DNA from 2 places in the Paenibacillus sp. FSL R7-0297 genome. Region 2 is predicted to be linked to the other one. Evidence: a T-box and tRNA genes for the amino acid it is inferred to sense, from the RefSeq annotation. Region 2 holds a T-box; the other holds one or more tRNA genes.

Region 1 (4,131 bases), 4.5 Mb from region 2:
CTCTTCTGCTGAAGACCAGGCAAGGGGATGGGACTTATGTCTGCTCCTCCAGTATTTTGGGGTCAGTAATAAGAAAAGTGATTCAGCATACCGATAAGTTCGAGAGCCTGGAGGTCAGAACATGGTTTTGGAAACGAAGCAAAGATGCGGCTTTTATCTCGACTCCTATGACCTGATTTATCAAGCCATTGCCAATCAGGATGGTCATAAAGCTGAGGAAGCTGTCCGTCTCCAGAACCGGTATTCGCAAGCAAGCGACACTCTGGTTCATGATCGTAGGAATTATTTTTATCGCAGCGAATTTGCGTGCTCCCCTCACATCGGTGGGACCATTGCTGTTCAGTCGTAATCGGGAGGAGTGACCTTGTATGTTGGAACTGCAATTCTGAGGTTTGCTATTCCCCTATGTAATGTATTACTTCCGAGCCTGATCAAACGGGAGTTTCCGCAGCAAATGGGTACTATGGACAGTGGGATATTCTGTTTCCCTGAATCTATGCGGGGCGGTAGCTTCCGGTATTAGTGTTCCCTTAGCTGTGGGGGCAGGCATGAGGTATCGTTGGTCTAGGTGCGGCTAGAAATCAATTTGTTGGTTCTGATAAAGATTGCCTGGATCTTGATAGTTCTACGCATAACTGGAGTAAGAGAATACAGCTCAAATAAAAAGAAAAAAGAGCCCACCAGAGAATATCTCTGATGAACTCTTTTAGCAGATACCGGCGAGAGGACTCGAACCTCCACGGTTTCCCACTCGATTTTGAGTCGAGCGCGTCTGCCATTCCGCCACGCCGGCATATACATATTATTTACAATTGATTCTAAAATAAAATGGAGGTGCCACCCAGATTTGAACTGGGGATAAAGCTTTTGCAGAGCTTTGCCTTACCACTTGGCTATGGCACCAAAAAATGGAGCGGACGACGGGAATCGAACCCGCGACCCTCGCCTTGGCAAGGCGATGCTCTACCGCTGAGCCACGTCCGCATATAATGGCTGGGGATATAGGAATCGAACCTATGAATGACGGAGTCAAAGTCCGTTGCCTTACCGCTTGGCTAATCCCCAACATTTGATTTAATAAAATGGGGCGACTGATGGGTCTCGAACCCACGAATGCCGGAACCACAATCCGGTGCGTTAACCCCTTCGCCACAGTCGCCATATGAAGCTTATTTAATTGCAATGCCTTATAACTCTTATAAAAGAAATGGGGCGACCGATGGGTCTCGAACCCACGAATGCCGGAACCACAATCCGGTGCGTTAACCACTTCGCCACGATCGCCATATTAAATTTTATAGGATATTACTTGGCAGGGGCAGCAGGAATTGAACCCACACCAACGGTTTTGGAGACCGTTGTTCTACCTTTAAACTATGCCCCTAAAAATGGTGGAGGCTGATGGATTCGAACCACCGAACACGTACGTGAGCAGATTTACAGTCTGATGCGTTTGGCCACTTCGCTAAGCCTCCGAGGATGGTGCCGGCGAGAGGACTTGAACCCCCAACCTACTGATTACAAGTCAGTTGCTCTACCAATTGAGCTACACCGGCGTATTAAGTTGTAAGAAATATGGTGGCGCGGGAGGGAATCGAACCCCCGACACAAGGATTTTCAGTCCTTTGCTCTACCGACTGAGCTACCGAGCCGAACATTTTTTCATAAAGATGGCGGAACCGACGGGATTCGAACCCGCGATCTCCTGCGTGACAGGCAGGCATGTTAGGCCAACTACACCACGGTTCCAAATTGGTTGCGGGGGCAGGATTTGAACCTGCGGCCTTCGGGTTATGAGCCCGACGAGCTACCGGGCTGCTCCACCCCGCGTCAATGTTAAAGATCTATTCTATTAAAAGATAGATGGTGGAGGCTGAGGGGTTCGAACCCCCGACCCTCTGCTTGTAAGGCAGATGCTCTCCCAGCTGAGCTAAGCCTCCATATATGACTCGTATGAGATACTCTCCACTCCGTTACGAGATTGCGATGTATTCCTTACGATGCCTATGCTTCAACGAACCCAGGGAATTCTCATCCCATTAATCGAAGAAGAAATTGGTGACTCGTATGGGATTCGAACCCATGTTACCTCCGTGAAAGGGAGGTGTCTTAACCCCTTGACCAACGAGCCATGCTGTTAACTACTTGTAAAGTAAAGCTACGGAGAGAGAGGGATTCGAACCCTCGAGACGCTTGTGGCGCCTACACGATTTCCAATCGTGCTCCTTCGGCCAAACTCGGACACCTCTCCAAATGGCTCCCCGAACAGGACTCGAACCTGTGACAACTCGATTAACAGTCGAGTGCTCTACCAACTGAGCTATCAGGGAATATACATATCAAGCTTGATCGCCTGAAAACTGAATCCGAAACGAATCTGCGCTCTAAGAAATTTGGATAAGCCCTCGACCGATTAGTATTGGTCAGCTCCGTGCATTGCTGCACTTCCACCTCCAACCTATCTACCTCGTCGTCTTCAAGGGGTCTTACTAGTTGGGAAATCTCATCTTGAGGGGGGCTTCACGCTTAGATGCTTTCAGCGCTTATCCCGTCCGTACGTAGCTACTCAGCCATGCTCCTGGCGGAACAACTGATGCACCAGCGGTACGTCCATCCCGGTCCTCTCGTACTAAGGACAGCTCCTCTCAAATTTCCTGCGCCCACGACAGATAGGGACCGAACTGTCTCACGACGTTCTGAACCCAGCTCGCGTACCGCTTTAATGGGCGAACAGCCCAACCCTTGGGACCTACTTCAGCCCCAGGATGCGATGAGCCGACATCGAGGTGCCAAACCTCCCCGTCGATGTGGACTCTTGGGGGAGATAAGCCTGTTATCCCCAGGGTAGCTTTTATCCGTTGAGCGATGGCCCTTCCATGCGGTACCACCGGATCACTAAGTCCGACTTTCGTCCCTGCTCGACTTGTAGGTCTCGCAGTCAAGCTCCCTTATGCCTTTGCACTCTGCGAATGATTTCCAACCATTCTGAGGGAACCTTTGAACGCCTCCGTTACTCTTTAGGAGGCGACCGCCCCAGTCAAACTGCCCGCCTGACACGGTCCCCGTACCCGCTTAGGGTACTAGGTTAGAACCTAGATACGATCAGGGTGGTATCCCAACGGCGCCTCCGCAGAAGCTTGCGCTCCTGCCTCTACGGCTCCCACCTATCCTGTACAGATCGTACCCAAATTCAATATCAAGCTGCAGTAAAGCTCCATGGGGTCTTTCCGTCTTGTCGCGGGTAACCTGCATCTTCACAGGTATTAAAATTTCACCGGATCTCTCGTTGAGACAGCGCCCAAGTCGTTACGCCATTCGTGCGGGTCAGAATTTACCTGACAAGGAATTTCGCTACCTTAGGACCGTTATAGTTACGGCCGCCGTTTACTGGGGCTTCGGTTCACAGCTTCGGGTTGCCCCTAACCACTCCCCTTAACCTTCCAGCACCGGGCAGGCGTCAGCCCGTATACTTCGCCTTGCGGCTTCGCACAGACCTGTGTTTTTGCTAAACAGTCGCTTGGGCCTTTTCACTGCGGCCCCCTCGGGCTATTCACCCTACCGAGGCACCTCTTCTCCCGAAGTTACGAGGTCATTTTGCCGAGTTCCTTAACGAGAGTTCTTCCGCGCGCCTTAGAATTCTCTTCTCGCCTACCTGTGTCGGTTTGCGGTACGGGCACCTTCTCCTGGCTAGAGGCTTTTCTTGGCAGTGTGAGATCATGACCTTCGCTACTACAATTTTCGCTCCCCATCACAGCCCAGCCTTAATGATGTGCGGATTTGCCTACACATCAGCCTCACTGCTTAGACGGACACATCCATCAGTCCGCGTCACTACCCTCCTGCGTCACCCCATCGCTCATAGCGGATTACGGTGGTACAGTAATTTCAAACTGTTGTCCTTCGACTACGCCTTTCGGCCTCGCCTTAGGTCCCGACTTACCCTGAGCGGACGAGCCTTCCTCAGGAAACCTTGGGCTTTCGGCGGATCAGATTCTCACTGATCTTTTCGTTACTCATACCGGCATTCTCACTTGTATGCTGTCCAGCGCTCCTTACGGTACACCTTCAACCCACATACAACGCTCCCCTACCCCAGATACAAAGTATCTAGCCATAGCTTCGGTGGTGTGT
Region 2 (4,131 bases):
TTAAGGGTGAGCTGATAACTCCACACGGCGTTGCCATTGTCTGCATGCACACTTGCGTCCGCGAGCTTCATGTCTACAATATTGCTGTCGATGGAGATCTTCTTGGTATAGCCAGCCGCCACGGTGAAATCAGCTGTACCCGCAGCAGGAAGGGAATAGGAGGAGACCGGAAGATAGAGCTTCAGCCCTTCATCCAGCTTGGCGATCTGCAGCGTCATCTTGGTGACGTTCATGTAGGAGGGAATCTCAGTCATATAGTAGAGCGTCTTCTTCTCCTGAGGCTGAATCTTGTATTCAGAGCTGCTGTCATCCAGCGTGAGCGTGAAGGTAGAGCCGCCCGAGGATTTCAGGTACAGGCTGTAGCCCGGGTCTGTAAGCACCTTGGTGCCCAGATTTGTTAAGCTCAGTCCAACCTTGGCATAGACCTTGCCGTTATATTTATAGATTTGCACAGATTCAGCTTTGGTGTTGACCGGAATGCTGCTTAGTTCAACTTTGCGGATCTCACCCTTAAGGGCGGACAGCGAATAGTTAGACGGAACGGTAAAAGTACCTATACGCTGTTCATAATTATCGGAGCTGAAGTTCCAGCCGTACATGTTGACTTTAAGCCCTTTGACCGAGGCGGCTGTTCCGATATTCGCATAATATGTAATGCTGGTGCTCTGCTTCGCAGCTATCTTCTTGGTAGTGCTGTCTGCGGTGACGGGGATTCCCTTGATGATGCTGCCGCCGGTAGTCACAATCTTGGAGAAATAGTTCACCAGATTGACGCTACTGCCAGCATTGTTAGTATAAGTGAGTGTATAGGTGAGAATATTACCTCCGGTTTGGCTCTGAATGCCTACATGGCTCAGCTTCACACTAAGCGTAGTGCCGAGCTTAATCGCGCTGAGACCGGTGAGTGTGGAGACTTCCGTTACTGTGGCCGCTGTTTTGGCAGTGGCTGTACTGGCCGGGGCAGCAAACGCCGTGGTTCCCGCGATCCCCGCGAGTTGACTTGCAGCAAATGTACTGAGTAACAGCAGGACAAATGCCTTTCTTCGTTTAAGCATGAAATTCCCTCCCTGTATAAAAGCCGATACGATCCCAAAGCTGCCGCATTCAAAATAAGGACAGCTAGGCTTTTCTCAATAGGGAAAATATCAAATCCGGCTGAACGTCTGCTGAAAAAAAGCCCTTCAAACGGTGCTGAAGCTTAAAGGAAGCTTAAAGGAAGATAAAAATTAACCTAAAATTGTGCAACTTGTCAAAAGCGCTGTTTTTGCATATAATAAATAGACATATCTTCTGAACTGGAAGATCGAGTGTATTTGACACAATCCGCATAAATGCATTGATGGAGAAAAGTACGCAGTGCCTGGCTTACAGGGAGGAAGCGCCGCAGATTGAGAGCGTTTCTAAGAGAGCAGAGCTGCCGAAGTTCACTCCGGAGCAGTTCCCTGAATTCCACTCAGGTTCGCCTTGAGGGAGACAGTAGGGGATACCGGCCGCAGACCGTTATTTCTGTTAAAGTGAGACAGGTCTCCACCGCACCGAAAGAGGGAATATTGCTCTTAAGGGAAGCGCTGCAGCCGTCTAACAAGGGTGGTACCACGGTCTTTTCGTCCCTTTACCGGGAGGAAAGGCCTTTTTTTGTTGAACAATACGAGATTTAAGGGGGCAGTACAAGGCATGAAAGAGAAATTGGAAGCATTGAAGGCCGAGGCATTGGCGAAGCTGCAGGAGGTAACCGATCCGCAGATTCTGAATGATGTGCGCGTGAAATACCTTGGTAAAAAAGGTGAGCTTACTGAAGTTCTGCGCGGTATGGGCGGGCTCAGCGCAGAGGAACGTCCGGTGATCGGCCAAGTGGCCAACCTGGTACGCAGTGCCATTGAAGAGGTCATCGGCGCGAAGCAGGAGCTCTTCCAGCAGCAGGAAACACAGAACCGTCTGAATGCGGAGAAGGTTGATGTTACATTGCCGGGCCGCGGCCTGCCGCAGGGCGGAGTTCACCCGCTGAGCCGGGTGATCCAGGATATCGAGGATATTTTCATCGGGATGGGCTTCCAGATTGAAGAAGGACCGGAAGTGGAGACAGACTACTTCAACTTCGAAGCCCTTAACCTGCCGAAGAACCATCCGGCCCGTGATATGCAGGATTCCTTCTATATAACGGAAGACATTCTGATGCGCACACAGACTTCTCCGGTGCAGGTCCGCACCATGCAGGCTATGAATGGCGAAGCTCCGGTCAAAATCATCTGTCCGGGCAAAGTGTTCCGCCGCGATGATGACGATGCGACCCATTCCTTCCAGTTCCATCAGATTGAAGGTCTGGTCATCGGCCGTAATATCCGGATGAGCGACCTGAAGGGGACACTGCAGCAGTTCATGAAAGAGATGTTCGGTCCTACGGCCGGCATCCGCCTGCGTCCGAGCTTCTTCCCGTTCACCGAGCCGAGCGTTGAGGTGGATGTAAGCTGCTTCAAATGCGGCGGCGAAGGCTGCCGTCTCTGCAAGCAGAGTGGATGGCTGGAGATCCTTGGTGCAGGTATGGTTCACCCGAATGTGCTGCGGATGGGCGGATACGACCCTGAAGTTTACAGCGGCTTCGCATTCGGTATGGGTGCGGAACGGATCGCGATGCTGAAATACGGAATCGATGACATCCGCTACTTCTACACGAATGATATGGGTTTTGTGAAGCAGTTCAAGGGGATTTAGAGATTTGGCGGGTGTGCGGGGTGCGTGGGATTGGATACTGGCAAGCCGATGACGGCTGTTCTATAGAAATGACTGTAATAGAAGGACCGGAGGGGGATTTTGGAACTGTAGGAGCGTCAGCGTCCGCCTTTGTCACCGGATTTCAACCGCGAAGAGCGGTATAAATAAAGAAATCTGGGGACAACAGCGGCCGGAAGTCCAAATATTCTCTGTAGGAACACTGCTTTACAGGAATTTTAATAGAACGAAGTTGGCATCGTGGCTTGTTTTAGATCCGCTCCCGCGCGCCAAGCATAGGCCGGCATGGAGAGATAAATACATCTGAAACAAAAGGAAGTGTGCGAAAATGAAAGTATCAACCGCCTGGCTGGCTGATTATATATCGCTGGACGGGGTGACCGCTGATGAACTTGCGGACAAAATCACTACCGCCGGCATTGAGATTGACGGAGTTGAACGCCGTAACAAAGGGATTTCCGGAATCGTAACCGGCTATGTGAAATCCAAAGAGAAGCATCCGGACGCCGACAAGCTGAACATCTGCATCGTGGATGCCGGACAGGGCGAGGATCTGCAGATTGTCTGCGGTGCCAAGAATGTCGCAGCGGGACAGAAGGTTCCGGTCGCACTGGTTGGCGCTAAGCTGCCCGGACTGGAAATCAAGAAAGCTAAGCTGCGCGGCGTGCTGTCGCAGGGGATGATCTGCTCGGCCAAAGAGCTGGGGCTGAACGACAAGCTGCTGCCCAAAGAGCTGCAGGAAGGTATTCTCGTATTGCCTGAGAATATAGAAGTCGGCCAGGATATCCTCAAGGTGCTTGGCCTGAACGATGAAATCCTGGATTTCGACCTGACGCCTAACCGCTCCGACTGTCTGAGCATGATCGGTGCTGCTTATGAAGTGAGCGCAATTCTGGGCCGTGACCTGCAGCTGGCAGATCCGGCGGCAGAGCTTGTGGAAGCAGGCGGACGGGCAGCGGATTCCATCACTGTCAATATTGAAAATGAAGAATACTGCAGCCATTATGCTGTGCGTTATATTGCCGGAGTGAAGACAGCTCCATCCCCGCTCTGGATTCAGAACCGCTTGATGGCGGCCGGGGTACGCCCGATCAATAATATCGTCGATATCACCAACTACGTAATGCTGGAATACGGACAGCCGCTGCATGCGTTTGACGGCGATCAGCTGGCAGGCGGAACGATTGGTGTACGGTTCGCTCATGAAGGTGAGCTGCTGACAACACTTGACGGCCAGGAGCGCAAGCTGGAGCCGCAGATGCTTGTCATCGCTGACGGGTCAGGAGCTATCGGCCTGGCTGGCGTTATGGGCGGATTATCGACTGAGGTTACAGCAAATACCGTCAATATCGTATTGGAATCCGCCAAATTCGACGGCGGGACTGTACGCAAGACCTCGCGTCA

Evidence for each region. The T-box of region 2 lies ahead of pheS (phenylalanine--tRNA ligase subunit alpha). A T-box ahead of a tRNA ligase gene usually reads a tRNA of that ligase, here a tRNA-Phe.
Region 1: it has a tRNA-Phe gene. The T-box ahead of pheS (phenylalanine--tRNA ligase subunit alpha) is inferred to sense a tRNA for this amino acid. The anticodon was not compared.

Annotation. Positions count from the first base shown of each region.
Region 1 covers NZ_JBBPAQ010000001.1:2,145,689-2,149,819, reverse strand. The annotation lists gene MKZ24_RS33080 (hypothetical protein) at 122-349, shown strand; partial or broken gene MKZ24_RS09505 (MFS transporter) at 270-560, shown strand; tRNA gene MKZ24_RS09500 (tRNA-Leu) at 715-793, opposite strand; tRNA gene MKZ24_RS09495 (tRNA-Cys) at 830-903, opposite strand; tRNA gene MKZ24_RS09490 (tRNA-Gly) at 910-984, opposite strand; tRNA gene MKZ24_RS09485 (tRNA-Gln) at 991-1,065, opposite strand; tRNA gene MKZ24_RS09480 (tRNA-His) at 1,084-1,159, opposite strand; tRNA gene MKZ24_RS09475 (tRNA-His) at 1,209-1,284, opposite strand; tRNA gene MKZ24_RS09470 (tRNA-Trp) at 1,311-1,384, opposite strand; tRNA gene MKZ24_RS09465 (tRNA-Tyr) at 1,390-1,475, opposite strand; tRNA gene MKZ24_RS09460 (tRNA-Thr) at 1,481-1,556, opposite strand; tRNA gene MKZ24_RS09455 (tRNA-Phe) at 1,577-1,652, opposite strand; tRNA gene MKZ24_RS09450 (tRNA-Asp) at 1,672-1,749, opposite strand; tRNA gene MKZ24_RS09445 (tRNA-Met) at 1,754-1,830, opposite strand; tRNA gene MKZ24_RS09440 (tRNA-Val) at 1,865-1,940, opposite strand; tRNA gene MKZ24_RS09435 (tRNA-Glu) at 2,057-2,131, opposite strand; tRNA gene MKZ24_RS09430 (tRNA-Ser) at 2,162-2,251, opposite strand; tRNA gene MKZ24_RS09425 (tRNA-Asn) at 2,255-2,330, opposite strand; rRNA gene MKZ24_RS09420 (23S ribosomal RNA) at 2,394-4,131, opposite strand, start outside.
Region 2 covers NZ_JBBPAQ010000001.1:6,600,302-6,604,432, reverse strand. The annotation lists gene MKZ24_RS28750 (hypothetical protein) at 1-1,055, opposite strand, end outside; T-box leader at 1,328-1,615, shown strand; gene pheS (phenylalanine--tRNA ligase subunit alpha) at 1,675-2,709, shown strand; gene pheT (phenylalanine--tRNA ligase subunit beta) at 3,056-4,131, shown strand, end outside.